DNA from 2 places in the Agarivorans sp. 2_MG-2023 genome. Region 1 is predicted to be linked to the other one. Evidence: predicted binding sites of a transcription regulator. Region 1 holds the regulator's gene; the other holds the start of a gene.
The links. The regulator sigma-54, encoded in region 1, starts transcription at its own class of promoters, with help from an activator protein. The targets are predictions, from matches to a motif close to GTTGGCACGNNNNTNGNNT.
Positions count from the first base shown of each region.

Region 2: Q4549_RS08455 (PAS domain-containing sensor histidine kinase) is a predicted target of sigma-54. The motif match lies at 5,643-5,661, and genes of this name have one in related genera.

Region 1 covers NZ_JAUORQ010000011.1:42,886-50,331, reverse strand. Annotated here, with positions in the region: gene Q4549_RS16285 (KpsF/GutQ family sugar-phosphate isomerase) at 1-202, shown strand, start outside; gene kdsC (3-deoxy-manno-octulosonate-8-phosphatase KdsC) at 202-753, shown strand; gene lptC (LPS export ABC transporter periplasmic protein LptC) at 750-1,307, shown strand; gene lptA (lipopolysaccharide transport periplasmic protein LptA) at 1,270-1,809, shown strand; gene lptB (LPS export ABC transporter ATP-binding protein) at 1,812-2,537, shown strand; gene Q4549_RS16260 (RNA polymerase factor sigma-54) at 2,588-4,090, shown strand; gene hpf (ribosome hibernation promoting factor) at 4,114-4,401, shown strand; gene ptsN (PTS IIA-like nitrogen regulatory protein PtsN) at 4,410-4,853, shown strand; gene rapZ (RNase adapter RapZ) at 4,880-5,737, shown strand; gene Q4549_RS16240 (HPr family phosphocarrier protein) at 5,703-5,993, shown strand; gene mgtE (magnesium transporter) at 6,063-7,424, shown strand.
Region 2 covers NZ_JAUORQ010000004.1:307,929-315,374, forward strand. Annotated here, with positions in the region: gene Q4549_RS08430 (LapA family protein) at 1-52, opposite strand, end outside; gene Q4549_RS08435 (integration host factor subunit beta) at 146-430, opposite strand; gene rpsA (30S ribosomal protein S1) at 543-2,216, opposite strand; gene cmk ((d)CMP kinase) at 2,322-3,002, opposite strand; gene Q4549_RS08450 (sigma-54 dependent transcriptional regulator) at 3,221-4,555, opposite strand; gene Q4549_RS08455 (PAS domain-containing sensor histidine kinase) at 4,557-5,600, opposite strand; gene Q4549_RS08460 (sigma-54 dependent transcriptional regulator) at 5,715-7,193, opposite strand.

The DNA of each region.
Region 1 (7,446 bases):
TGATCAACGCATCGATATACATGACACACCAATTGGCCAAGTAATGACTCAAAACCCAAAAGTCATTGAAGACTCTTGGTTAGCCTTTGACGCCTTAAAGCTGATGAAAGCAAAATCAATTAACGGCTTGTTTGTATTGAACCAACAGACCGTAGTGGGTGCCTTTAACATGCATACCCTGCTGCAGGCTGGAGTATATTAATGACTATTGACACACCTTATGGCTCGGTAAGCTCGCAAAACTTTACCCGTGCTAAAAACATCAAATTGCTTATTTGCGATGTTGATGGAGTGTTTTCCGATGGCCGAATTTACCTTGGCAATGATGGTGAAGAGCTAAAAGCCTTTCATACTCACGATGGCTTTGGCATTAAAGCCTTGTTAAACATTGGTGTAGAAGTGGCCATTATTACCGGCCGCCAATCTACTATTGTAGAAAAACGCATGCAGGCTTTAGGTGTAAACCGCATTTACCAAGGCCAACAAAACAAGATGGTGGCCTACCAACAAATGCTCGAACAACTCAACCTGGCAGCTGACGAAGTGGCATACATTGGCGATGATGTGGTTGATACGCCGGTAATGCGCGCGTGTGGCTTAGGTGTTGCCGTACATGACGCCCACCCGCTGTGTAAACAAGATGCTAACTTAGTTACCATTACCCCAGGTGGTTTTGGCGCGGTACGCGAGCTTTGTGATCTGATACTGCAAGCCAAAGATCAGCTAGAACATGCTCAAGGTATGAGTGTATGAATCGCGTTACGCTGTTTTTTGCTAGCCTGTTCGTTCTCGCCTTGGTGTTGTGGCAATTAAGCCCCTCAGATCCTAAACAACAAAGCGCTCAACGCGAAGCCAGCAAGCCCAACTTTGTTGCAGAGAAACTCTATAGCGTCAGCTTTGGCGAAAACGGCAGCCCACGTTACCGTATCTACGCCGAACAAATGGAGTTTTTTGAACAACTTAAGCACACAGAATTTACTCAACCAAAGATTTTGGTTTACCCAGATCCTCGTCAACCTGTATGGCAAATTGTGGCTGATCACGCTACAGTACAGCAGCAACAAACTGTCACCTTAAATGACAATGTAGTGATTAAAAACTTAAGTCGTGGCGAGTATGTTCGCGACATAATTACCGAAAGTTTGGAAATCGATCTGCAAAGCGAAACCATGAGCAGCGATCAACCTGTTACCGTGTATGGCCCATCGTACGAACTGTATGGTGTTGGCATGGACGGTGATCTAGCTAACGAAATAGTGACTTTATTAGATGATATCGAAGCGGTTTACCACAACCCACAAGAGTAAGTTAGCGCTAGCGGCTAGCTTGTTTATGCTTTCTTGGGGTTCTCAAGCACTTGAAGACGACTTCAACAAACAAATTATTGTTGATGCCGACCGCCAGCAGGTCAACATCAAAGAAAACCGCGTCACTTTCTACAATAATGTAGTGGTGACTCAAGGTTCAATAAAAATGCACGCCGAAGAACTCAGCGTAATAGGTAGTGAAGAAAAAGGCAGCGAGGTGATGATCGCCAAAGGCGAACCGGCAACTTTTTACCAACTACTAGACAGCGGCAAGCCAATTGAAGCAGAGGCCAACGAGGTGCGTTACGATTTAAAAACGCAGACCCTCACCTTAACTAACAATGCTCAGCTCAAGCAAGAAGAGAGCTTAGTAAAAGGCCAAATGATTAAATACAGCATTAATAAACAAGAGATGGTTGCTCAAGGCGATGAAAATAATCGTGTGACCACTATTTTCCTGCCTCAGCAATTAGAAGAACTCTCCCCCGAGGACAATGAGTAATCATGAGTACCTTAATCGCTGAGAACCTTGCCAAAAGCTACAAAGGTCGCAAGGTAGTAAAGAACGTCAGTTTAAATGTAGAAACCGGGAAAATTGTTGGTTTACTAGGGCCAAACGGCGCCGGTAAAACCACTACCTTCTACATGGTGGTTGGTCTAGTGCCACGAGACCAAGGCCGAATACTTATCGATGACGATGATCTGTCTAGCACCGCTATGCATACTCGAGCACGAAAAGGCATTGGTTATCTTCCCCAAGAAGCCTCTATCTTTCGCCGTTTATCGGTAGAAAAAAATATTCTAGCAGTATTAGAAACCCGTAAGGATTTGGACAAAGAGCAGCAAATTGGCGCACTGGACGATTTGCTAGAAGAGTTTCATATTGGCCATATTCGCAAAAATCTCGGTATGAGCCTATCAGGCGGAGAGCGTCGCCGGGTAGAAATTGCCCGCGCCTTAGCCGCAGCCCCTAAGTTTATTTTGCTTGACGAACCCTTCGCTGGGGTAGATCCTATTTCCGTTATTGATATTAAAAAAATCATTGAACACCTGCGTGATCGCGGTCTAGGTGTATTAATTACCGACCACAATGTAAGGGAAACTCTCGATGTTTGTGAGCATGCCTATATCGTTAGTCAGGGTGAATTGATAGCCTCAGGTAAGCCACAAGAAATACTTGAAAACGAGCACGTGAAACGAGTTTATCTCGGTGAACAATTCAAGCTATAGTTAAAGTGCAGCTTAGAAAATAATATAAAAAGAAGGGATAGCGGTAGTTAATGAAAGCATCTTTGCAGTTGCGTCTTGGTCAGCAGTTAACCATGACCCCCCAGTTACAACAGGCCATACGCTTACTCCAGCTTTCAACCCTGGATTTACAGCAAGAAATTCAAGAGGCTCTGGAAAGTAACCCTCTGCTTGAGGCGGATGAGTCACATTCGAATGATAGTGACGCAACAGACGCTAAGTCAGCCAATGAAAAATCTACAGAAGCCGAATCTAGCGCCGACGTAGACAGCAGCCAAATGGAAGCTGGCGATGCCATTAACCAAGAAACTGTTTCTGATGACCTACCCGTAGACTCCACTTGGGACGATATTTATAGCGCCAGTTCCGCGCCAGCTAGCTCATCGAGCGGCAGTGGCGGTGGTGACGACAACGATATGTTATTCCAAGGTGAAACCGTTGATTCCTTACAAGATCACATGCTGTGGCAAATGCGCCTTACTCCTTTCAGCGAAGTAGACCAAGCCATTGCTTTAGCCATTATTGATGCAGTAGATGAATCAGGTTACCTCACACAGGATTGTGAACAATTATTAGATGGCCTCAATTCTAGTGACAATAACGACTTAGATGTAGAGCTTGACGAAATTGAAGCAGTACTAAAACGGATTCAGCATTTCGACCCCGTAGGCATTGCCGCGCGCTCGCTACAAGAATGCTTGTTAATTCAATTAAGTCGTTTTTCCCCAGAAACACCATGGCTAAATGAAGCCAAAGATGTGGTGTCTAACCATATCGATGTATTAGCCAATCGAGATTTTCGCTTATTGGCTCGAAAGACCAAGTTAAAAGAAGACCAGCTACGCGAAGTGATGCGTTTAATTCACACCTTAGAACCACGCCCGGGTAACGCTGTTGAGCCAAACCAAGCCCAATACGTTATCCCCGATGTTTCCGTAGTGAAGCGCCAAGGTCGCTGGGTGGTAGAGCTAAACCCCGATGCGATGCCGAAGCTAAGAGTAAACTCTCACTATGCATCCTTAAGTAAAACGTCTAATGCTACCGATACTCAGTTTATCCGTAGCCACTTACAAGAAGCCAAGTGGTTTATTAAGAGCATTGAAAGCCGCAACGAAACCTTACTCAAAGTCTCTAACTGTATCGTTCACCACCAACAAGCCTTCTTCGAATACGGTGAAGAAGCAATGAAGCCAATGGTGCTGAACGATGTGGCCGAAGCAGTAGAAATGCACGAATCAACGATTTCTCGAGTAACAACTCAAAAATTCATGCATACACCTCGCGGCATTTTCGAACTTAAATATTTCTTCTCTAGCCATGTGGCTACCGATGGCGGCGGTGAATGTTCATCTACCGCTATTCGTGCATTAATTAAGAAACTGGTTGCTGCCGAAAATACCAGTAAACCTCTCAGCGATAGTAAGATTGCTGATATTTTGGCAGATCAGGGGATCAAGGTGGCAAGACGTACGATTGCAAAATATCGTGAGTCTTTAGCGATACCACCTTCTAACCAACGTAAGAGCCTACTTTAAGGCCAATCAAGGGGACTATATTTATGCAAATTAATCTTACCGGACACCACGTTGATATTACTGAGTCTTTAAAAGAATATGTCCATAACAAGTTTGCCAAGCTCACTCGACGATTTGACCAGATAAACAATGTTCATGTCATCCTCAACGTCGAGAAGCTCAATCAAATCGCAGAAGCCACCTTACATTTAAATGGCGGTGAATTATTCGCTACCGCTGAACATTCAGATATGTACGCCGCCATTGATGGTCTCATCGACAAACTTGACCGCCAAGTTATCAAACATAAAGAAAAACTTAACAAACATTAGTCACCTCCATGCAAATAGATAAAGTACTAAGCTTGGATTGCACTCAAAGTGCAGTCCAATGCTCTTCAAAAAAACGCGCCTTAGAAATTATTAGTGAACTAGCCGCTGGCCAACTAGATACGACAGCTCAATGTATATTTGAGAGTTTGTTGAATAGAGAAAAAATGGGCAGCACCGGTATCGGGCAAGGCGTGGCAATACCTCATGGCCGCATTGATAAACAGCATCAAACAACCGCTGTTTTTTTACGTTGTGATCCCCCAATTGCTTTTGACGCCATTGACAATAAACCTGTTGATTTGGTTTTTGCCTTACTGGTACCAGAAGATCAGTGTAAACAACACCTCAACACCTTATCTCAAGTAGCTGAAAAACTTAACGATAAGCAAGTATGTAAACAACTTCGTTGTGCACAAAGTGATGACGAATTATACGACATCATGGTAGCCTAATACTCTAATCACCGTTAGGGATAGTCATGGAACTCATTATCGTGAGTGGGCGTTCAGGTTCAGGAAAAACCGTCGCCTTAAGAGTACTAGAAGATCTGGGCTACTATTGCGTAGACAACCTCCCGGTTGTGTTATGGCAATCTCTTATCGATAACTTAAAAAATACTTACTCTAAAGTAGCAATAAGTATCGATATTCGAAACCTCCCAGACGAACCTTCACCGATAGGCCAAATTATTCGCAACGCCGGCCCTGATGTGAATCTATTAAGCATTTTTTTAGATGCCAAAGACGAAGCGTTGATCCGCCGTTACAGCGAAACTCGGCGAGTTCACCCGCTGAGTCAAACTAATTTGTCTCTGGCGGAAGCGATTGAATCGGAAACCGAGCTGCTGGCACCGTTATCTCGAAATGCTGATTTACGCATCGATACTTCACGCTTATCAGTGCATGAGCTAAGTGGCTTAATTCGCTCTAGAGTAACTGGCGATCAGCAACAACAGTTAATTTTAGTGTTTGAATCATTTGGCTTTAAAAACGGCGTGCCTAATGATGCTGACTATATGTTTGATGCTAGATTTCTGCCTAACCCTCATTGGCAAGAAGAGTTGCGGCCACTGACAGGCTTAGATAAACCTGTTCAAGAGTATTTATCTGCACAAGCTTTGGTCAATCAATACATTGAGCAAATTCGTGATTTACTACAATCTTGGTTACCGCATTTGGAAGCCAATAACCGCGCTTACCTAACCATTGCCATTGGTTGCACTGGTGGCCAACACCGCAGTGTTTATGTAGCAGAAAAATTAGCTGAACACTTTAGTGCCCAGCGTAAAGTACAACGTCGCCATCGCACTTTGGAACACCGTCTTGAAGCTCACTAGACAAGTTATCGTTAAAAACAAGCTGGGGCTGCATGCTCGCCCAGCGACAAAACTGGTAGAGCTGGCCCAGAAATTTGATGCTGAACTAACCATTATCGATGGCGAGAAAACCGCCTCTGCCGCCAGTGTAATGGGCTTGTTGGTGTTAGCCAGCGCTCAAGGAAATACCTTAACCATTATTTCCGAAGGGGACGATGCCACTGCCGCTTTAGATGCCGTTCAAGCGTTAATAGAAGCGAATTTCGACGAAGAATAAACCAAAGCGCAATAAACACACGCTACACTTAGCAAGCGCCGCTTAAACAAACAATAATAGGGAATGCTTATGCCGGAAGAGATGGAGTTAAACCCTAATCAGCACAAACGTTTACAGGAGCTTAACCAAGCTCTAGACAGCGGTATGTTTGTGCATGTTAGGCGCATGCTTCATCAAATGCCGGCCTGTGACGTAGCCTTACTGCTAGAATCTAGCCCCCCAGCAGGGCGGAAAGTGTTATGGCAACTCACCGATCCTGAACAACACGGCGAAATTCTCGAAGAACTTAACGAAGACGTAATGGAAGGCGTGCTGCAATTAATGGCGCCTGAGACGCTTGCCGCAGCCACAGAAGGCATGGATACCGACGACATCGCGTACGTGCTGCGTAGCCTGCCTGATAGTGTTTATCAAGAAGTATTAGAACAGATGGACGGGCAAGATCGCCATCGCGTAGAAGCCGCCTTAGCCTACCCTGAAGATACTGCCGGCAGTATCATGAACACTGATACCATCACCATTCGTGCCGACGTCACCATTGATGTGGTATTACGCTACTTACGGGTGCGCGGTGAATTACCCGAAGCCACAGACGCCCTGTATGTGGTGGACGAGGATGATTCACTACTCGGTGATATCCCCTTATCCACCCTGCTTACCGTTAACCCCAATGTTAACGTACGCGATGTAATGGACAGTAAAGCAGAGACCATTCCGGTAGCGATGGATGAAGATGATGTAGCTGCATTATTTGAGCGCCACGACTGGATATCCGCCCCTGTCGTCGATGAACAAGGTCACTTATTGGGTCGAGTAACCATTGATGATGTGGTTGATATTATTCGTGAAAATGCCGAGCACAGTATGATGGGTATGGCAGGCATGGATGATGACGAAGATACCTTTGCGCCAGTAATAAAAAGTACTCAACGTAGAACCTTTTGGCTAGCAATAAACTTGTGTGCAGCGTTAATCGCAGCCTCTATCAGTAACATGTTTGAGTCTACCTTGGAACAATTAGCCACCTTGGCGATTTTAATGACGATTGTCCCTAGTATGGGAGGCATTGCCGGTAATCAAACACTTGCCTTGGTAATCCGTGGCTTAGCTGTGGGGCATATTGGGGAAGGTAACTCACGCTGGCTCATCGGCAAAGAAGCGGCTATTGGCATGCTTAACGGTATGATTTGGGCCACGGTGATTGCGCTAGTAGTAACCTTTTGGAAAGGGGATTGGACACTGGGAGTGATCATTGCAGGCGCGATGTTTGTAAATATGTCATTAGCCGGGCTTGCTGGCGTCACTATTCCTCTGCTAATGAAGAAATTTAACATCGACCCAGCATTAGCTGGCGGTATGGCTTTAACCACCATTACAGATGTAATGGGCTTATTCTCTTTCTTAGGAATGGCCACCTTAATACTGGCTTAAACAAAGCTAGAGGCCAGAAACG
Region 2 (7,446 bases), on a different contig from region 1:
GCGCTGTTACAAACAGTACGATCAAAATTAATGTAGAAAATATTGCTTTCACATAACCTCCGAAGCCAAACAAAAGCTAGGGAAATTATGCAGCAATCACGTTAATTAAACCAGCCAAGAACACCTAATTGTAAAAGAAACAATACTATAGGCCAGAATTCACGCGTTCTCTTAATTCTTTACCAGGTTTGAAGTGGGGAACATACTTCCCAGACAACTCAACCTTCTCGCCAGTTTTGGGATTGCGGCCTACACGCGGCGCTCTAAAATGTAAGGAAAAACTACCAAAACCGCGAATTTCAATTCTGTCGCCTTCCTGTAAAGAACCAGTCATTTGCTCAAGAATTTCTTTAATTGCCGACTCAATTTCTTTACTGGTAAATTGAATATGTTTACTAGCGAGTATTTCAATCAAATCAGATTTAGTCATGGATTCTCCAAGCCATTGATAAAGGGAACTAATACCAGTGTAGATAAAGAACTTGGGGGGGACAAGTCCCCCCCAATATTCAATCACATAAATCTAAAAAAAGATTTAGAGATTATTCGCCTTTAAGGGCTGATTTGAATGCATCTGCCATAGCGTTACCAATCTGAGCATCTTCTTTCTTGTTCAGAGTAGCCATTGCTTCTTTCTCGTCCGCTTCGTCTTTAGCACGGATAGAAAGGCTGATTACACGGTTCTTGCGGTCAACACCAACAAACTTAGCTTCAAGTTTATCGCCAACAGAAAGAACAAGTGAAGCGTCTTCAACACGGTCACGGCTAACATCGCCAGCACGTAAGTAACCTTCAACGCCATTTGCTAATTCAATTGTTGCGCCTTTAGCATCAACTTCAGAAACAGTACCGTTAACTAAGGCACCTTTCTTAAGGTCAGCAAGGTAGTTGTTGAACGGGTCTTCAGCAAGCTGTTTAACACCTAGGCTAATACGCTCACGTTCTGCGTCAACTTGTAGTACAACAGCTTCGATTTCGTCGCCTTTCTTAAAGTCGCGAACCGCTTCTTCACCTTGAGCATCCCAAGAGATGTCAGATAGGTGAACAAGACCGTCAATACCGCCGTCAAGGCCGATGAAGATACCGAAGTCAGTGATAGACTTGATCTTACCAGAAACTTTGTCGTTCTTATCGTGAGTGCTAGCGAATAGCTCCCATGGATTAACTTTACACTGTTTCAAACCAAGCGAGATACGACGACGTTCTTCGTCAATATCCAATACCATAACTTCAACAAGATCACCCACGTTAACCACTTTAGATGGGTGGATGTTTTTGTTAGTCCAATCCATTTCAGAAACGTGAACTAGACCTTCAACACCGTCTTCGATCTCAACGAAACAACCGTAGTCAGTAAGATTAGTTACGCGACCTTCTAGACGAGCACCTTCTGGGTAACGGTTAGCAATTGCTACCCATGGATCTTCACCCAGTTGCTTAAGACCTAGAGATACACGAGTGCGCTCACGGTCAAACTTAAGTACTTTAACGTTGATTTCGTCGCCAACATTAACAATTTCGCTTGGGTGCTTAACGCGTTTCCAAGCCATGTCAGTGATGTGTAGTAGACCGTCAACACCGCCAAGATCAACGAATGCACCGTAGTCAGTAAGGTTCTTAACGATACCTTTAACTTCTTGACCTTCTTGAAGGTTCTCAAGAAGTTGATCACGTTCAACACTGTTTTCAGTTTCGATAACAGCACGACGAGATACCACTACGTTGTTACGTTTCTGGTCAAGCTTGATAACTTTAAATTCAAGCTCTTTGCCTTCTAGGTGAGCAGTATCGCGAACAGGGCGAACGTCAACTAGTGAACCAGGCAAGAATGCACGGATGGTGTTAACTTCAACCGTAAAGCCACCTTTAACTTTACCATTGATGATACCAACAACCGTTGCTTGCTCTTCGTAAGCACTCTCAAGTTGGATCCACGCTTCGTGACGTTTAGCTTTCTCGCGAGAAAGAACAGTTTCACCGAAACCATCTTCTACAGCGTCAAGGGCTACGTCTACTTCAGCGCCTACTTCAATTTCTAATTCACCAGCAGCATTTTTAAACTGCTCGGCAGGGATTGCAGATTCTGACTTAAGGCCAGCGTCTACTAGTACCATACCGTTTTCGATACCTACTACAGTACCTTTAACAATAGAACCAGAACGGAATTCCAAATTCTGTAGAGACTCTTCAAAGAGTTGAGCAAAAGATTCAGTCATTTTTTAATTTACACATATAGAAACGTCCACTCAGCAATCCGGCTAAATGGGGTTAATAAAATACACCTATTTCATCCATGTTATAGGTGAGCTAATTCCCAGTGATTACTGGGTTAATTTTTCGTCGATAAACGCTATCGACATTGATACTACTTCATCAATAGAAAGAGAAGTTGAATCAATTACTAACGCATCTTGAGCGGGAACTAAAGGAGCAACCGAACGGTTTCTATCTCGTTGGTCTCGTTCTTCAATTTCGCTCAAAAGGTGGTCAAAACTAACATCAAAGCCTTTATCTTGCAACTGATTATAGCGCCGTTGGGCGCGTTCCGCCGCACTCGCATCCAAAAAAATCTTGGCTGGGGCGTCAACAAAAACAACCGTTCCCATGTCTCTGCCATCGGCAATTAACCCTGGCTCAGCTCTAAATCCACGCTGGCGACGAAGCAATGCTTCTCTTACACGAGGAAAAGCGGCGACTTTAGACGCTGCGTTACCGGCTGTTTCTTGGCGTATCTCAAGCGATACGTCTTCGCCTTCTAAAATAACAACGGTATTACCATCTCGCGCTTCAAAGCGCACATCTAAGTGAGCAGCTAATAGGCTTAACGCATCTTCATTGTCTAGTGCGACTTCATGGTGAATTGCTGCTAAGGCCAAGACTCTATAGATCGCCCCACTATCGAGAAGTTGCCAATTGTAATGCTGGGCAAGTTTTTGGCACAACGTACCTTTACCTGCGCCACTTGGCCCGTCGATGGTTACCACTGGAACGTGTTGAGTCATGAGTCCTCCATAATGTCCAAAAGCATAATGCAAGTTCTCATCTAGCCATATATGAGAACTAAAAATTCGGCCGCATTATACGTGAATAGGCTGCGTTTCGCCTCATTAAATTATTAATAAAAAACAAAATACAGCGAACGCTTATCGCATTTTTGAACAAAAAAGCAGTATATCGTACTGACATACTGCTTTATATCACCCTTGTCTGCTGCTAAGTATCAAGCTGGAAGCTGCACTCCTGAGTCTTTTATACGCGCTAGTTTGTAACGTAAAGTGCGTGGACTTATACCCAGTTTTTCGGCAACATCTTTACGTTTTCCGTGACAGGCTTTGAGTGTTTCTAAAATGATCTGCTGCTCTTGTTGGCGAAGTTCATTGCCAAGAGGTTCGGGAGTTAAACTTTGCTCTTCCAAAATAGGCGCAACACTTAGCGGCTCTAATTGATTTTCTATCACTAAACAGTCGCTATCGATTGTAGACACATTTGCCAAAATCAGCGCTCGTTGCATCACATTATCTAATTCACGCACATTACCCGGCCACGCATGGTTCATCAACTTATGCTGTGCACTTAAACTAAGTTCGTGAGATTTGGTGCTGTGGCGGTTAAGTAAGTGATTAGCTAATGGAAGGATATCGCCCTTACGTTGATTGAGCGGTTGCCACGCTAAAGGAAAAACGTTTAAGCGATAATACAGATCTTCTCTAAATAAGCCTTGGCGAACAATTTCACGCATGTCTCGGTTACTAGTAGCAATAACTCGAACATCCAATTGAATCATTTTCCGACTACCTAAGCGCTCTACTTCTTTCTCTTGTAGCACTCGCAAAAGTTTAGCCTGTAAACCTAAATCCATTTCGCTAATTTCATCAAGTAATATGGTACCGCTCTGCGCTTGTTCAAACTTACCCGGACACGCCTTAATAGCGCCGGTAAAGGCGCCCTTTTCATAACCAAATAACGTAGCCTCAAGCATATTCTCGGGTATTGCCGCACAGTTAATCGCAATGAATGCTTGCTCGCTTCGCGGGGAGCAATCATGGATATAGCGAGATAATACTTCTTTGCCGGCACCACTAGGCCCACTTATTAGAACGGAAGCTTCTGAAGCTGCAACTTTTTGGCTTAGTTTTAGCAGCGCCTCCGTAGAAGGGTCTCCATATATGGGCTCACGCTTTTCTACTTTGATCGAAGGTGCATAGCGCCCTACTTGATTGAGCAGAACTTCAGGAGAAAATGGTTTAGACAGATAATCAATTGCACCATCTCGCATCGCAGACACTGCATCGTCTATTTTTGCGTAGGCTGTCATTAACAATACGGGGGTTTGGGGCCATTTTTGCTTAATATTTTTAAGCAAACTTAAGCCATCCATTCCGCTCATTTGCACATCGCTAACCACCAAATCTACTTGCAGATCATTAAGGCTTAATAACGCTGCTTCAGCACTATCAGCTTGTTCGCATAAGTAACCAGCTAAAGACAAGGTGTCGACTAATGCCTCTCTTAATCCGGCATCGTCTTCTACAATTAAAATCGTTGATTGGCTCATCTTAATGCCCTCCTACAGCAAGGTCTTGGTGCTGCACTTCCGGCAACGGTAATGTCACAACAAAGCGGCTACCAAGTTCAGTGCCAGTGAGTTCGATGGAACCTTGGTGAGCACTCACCACTGATTTGACCACCGCTAGCCCTAAACCTGTTCCATTCTGTTTAGTGGTATAAAAAGGTTCGAATACTTTATGTTGTTGCGCTTTGTCTATTCCGCCTGCTTGATCTTCAACCTCAATCACAACTTCGCTCTCAGAGCTAGTGACTGAAACGGATATAAGTTGATCACTACCACTTAGTTGAGCAGCATTTTCAACTAAGTTCGACAGCGCTGATACTAAAGCGTTAGCATTTACCAACAGCTCGGTATTTGGATTTACAACCGACAAACGCAGCTCTACATTGTGTTGACGAACACAAGCATCTGTTGCGGCTTTAAGTTGCTCAATCAATTGACCAACCGGCACATAGTTAACCACCATTTGTTCGCCACTTTTGGCGAACAACAACATATCGTTTACTTGAGTTTCTAAATCTTCAAGCCTTGCCATCATCTTGGTTTGAAAGCTGTCTCGCGCATTCTCTGACAAAGTTTTATTCGACAGGTTAGAGCCGTACAACATCGCAGCAGACAAAGGGGTTCTAATTTGATGCGCCAACGACGCCACCATGTTCCCTAGCGCAGACATACGCTGTAGTTTGGCAACATTTGCTTGAAGTTGACGAGTATGCGTCATATCGGTAAGAACGATTAGCTGGCCTTGGGTATCTTGTAAAGGCGATAAACTCAGTTTTACTCGCCTACCATCAACTAACGAAAGCTCATGGCCGTCATCAGCTTTAGGAGAGAATAAACGAGGCACCGCGTCTAACCAACGTTGCTGCTCAATGTCCTTACCCAGTAAATTTTTAGCAATAGGGTTGGCGCGCGCGACATAACCTTTATTATCGAGTAGTACTAAACCTGAAGGCATAACATCAAATATCTGAGCAAGGTTATGCTCCGATAAGCTGGTAGGCTGTTGTTGTAAAAGCACTGAAGGCATGAATAAAGCTCCGCGTCATAAAACCGTTAACAGTGCTTACTTAATCAATTTTCATGCCATAAAAAAGGCCATGTATTTCATGGCCTTAAACAAACTAAGTTCGAGACTCTAGATTCAGCTATCTTTGTTCAACCCATACTTGCGCATTTTTTCTACTAACGTCGTTCTGCGCATACCCAGTTGCTCAGCAGCTCTAGCTACAACACCATCTTGTTGTTCGAGTGCTTGACGAATCAAATCAACTTCTAGCTCTGCCAGTAGCTCTTTTAAGTTAACCCCTTCGTCGGGAAGTTGCTGAGCACCACCCCAACCATCATCAAGAGATTCTTCTGGTTCGCCCTCTGGGAACAGGGCTTCTGGGCTTGGATCTGAAAAAACTGACGCATCTTCATCATTAAAAATCGCCAGTAAAGCATCACGTTCCGCTAATTCGGGACTGTAGTTGGGTTCAAATGCTTCTGCATCTATGTGCCTATATTTAGGCGGTAAATCATGTACATCAACAATTTGGTCGGGATGCAAGATAAGTAAACGCTCAACTAGGTTAGATAGTTCGCGAACATTACCTGGCCATTGGTGCTGCATTAGTGATTCAACAGCGCGCTGCGTAAAGCGAACCACAGCCGAATGCTCTTCCTCATGGCGATTAACTAACTCTTGCAGCAATAAAGGAATGTCATCTTGGCGCTCTCGCAACGATGGCATCTCAATAGGGAATACATTTAGTCGATAGTATAAATCTTCACGAAACTTCTCTTGCTCTATCATTCTCTCTAGCTGTCGGTGAGTAGCTGCCACAACTCGCACATTGGCGTTAATTGCTTTGCTCCCCCCTACACGCTCAAATTGGCGCTCTTGCAATACGCGAAGCAACTTAACTTGCATCGGCATTGGCATATCGCCAATTTCATCTAAGAACAACGTGCCGCCTTCAGCTAACTCAAAACGCCCTTTGCGCATAGCAAACGCGCCGGTAAAAGCGCCCTTTTCATGGCCAAACAATTCGCTTTCAAGTAAGTCTGGAGGAATAGCACCACAGTTAATTGGAACAAAAGGCCCGCCGTTTCTTGTGGAATGGTCATGAATTGCTTTTGCAACGACCTCTTTACCTGTGCCTGACTCACCCAAAATCAGTACATTGGCTTCTTTAACAGCTACTTGCTCGATTAAATGACGAACCTCTTGAATAGCAATGCCCTTGCCTATCAAGTTTTGTCTTAAACGTTCACTCTTTGCTGGAGCAATCTTGCCAGGAAGATGAGTAAGGTAAGCATCGCAGTGGTGTAATAACTGAGTTAGCTGCTCATAACTAAACGGTAAATCTAAATGGCCAATAAGATTAGGTAAAGGCTCAACGGTATGCCCCTCTCCTACACTTAAAAAAGGACAAAGTGGATACTTAGCAATCAAACTACCAACATCGGCAATTTGCTTACTAATGAGTACTACGCGGCTAGTGTTTGATACTTCAGTAGCAAAATTTTCGTTATCACAAACGCTAAACTGTTGCCCAATAAACCCCAGTACCGTTTCAAGTTGCTTAGCTCTCTCTGCGTCGTTTTCAAAAACTAAAACACTTTTGGATGCTTGCATCCCTATCCCCTGCAAAAATAAGCTACCTTGCGACATACTTATAGTTAGTTACCCTATAAAATTAATTGTAAACGGGCGTCAAAAAATCGCAAGCAATAAGCGGGAAAACCGACAAAAATATGACGCAACGTAACATTGGATCCTTAACGTATCCTATTTACATGTGACGTAAAGGCCCAAAATTATTCAAACAAGGACTGCACAGCCACCCATTTTACGCTTAGCAAACTAGAACCCAATTAAAGTAAAATTC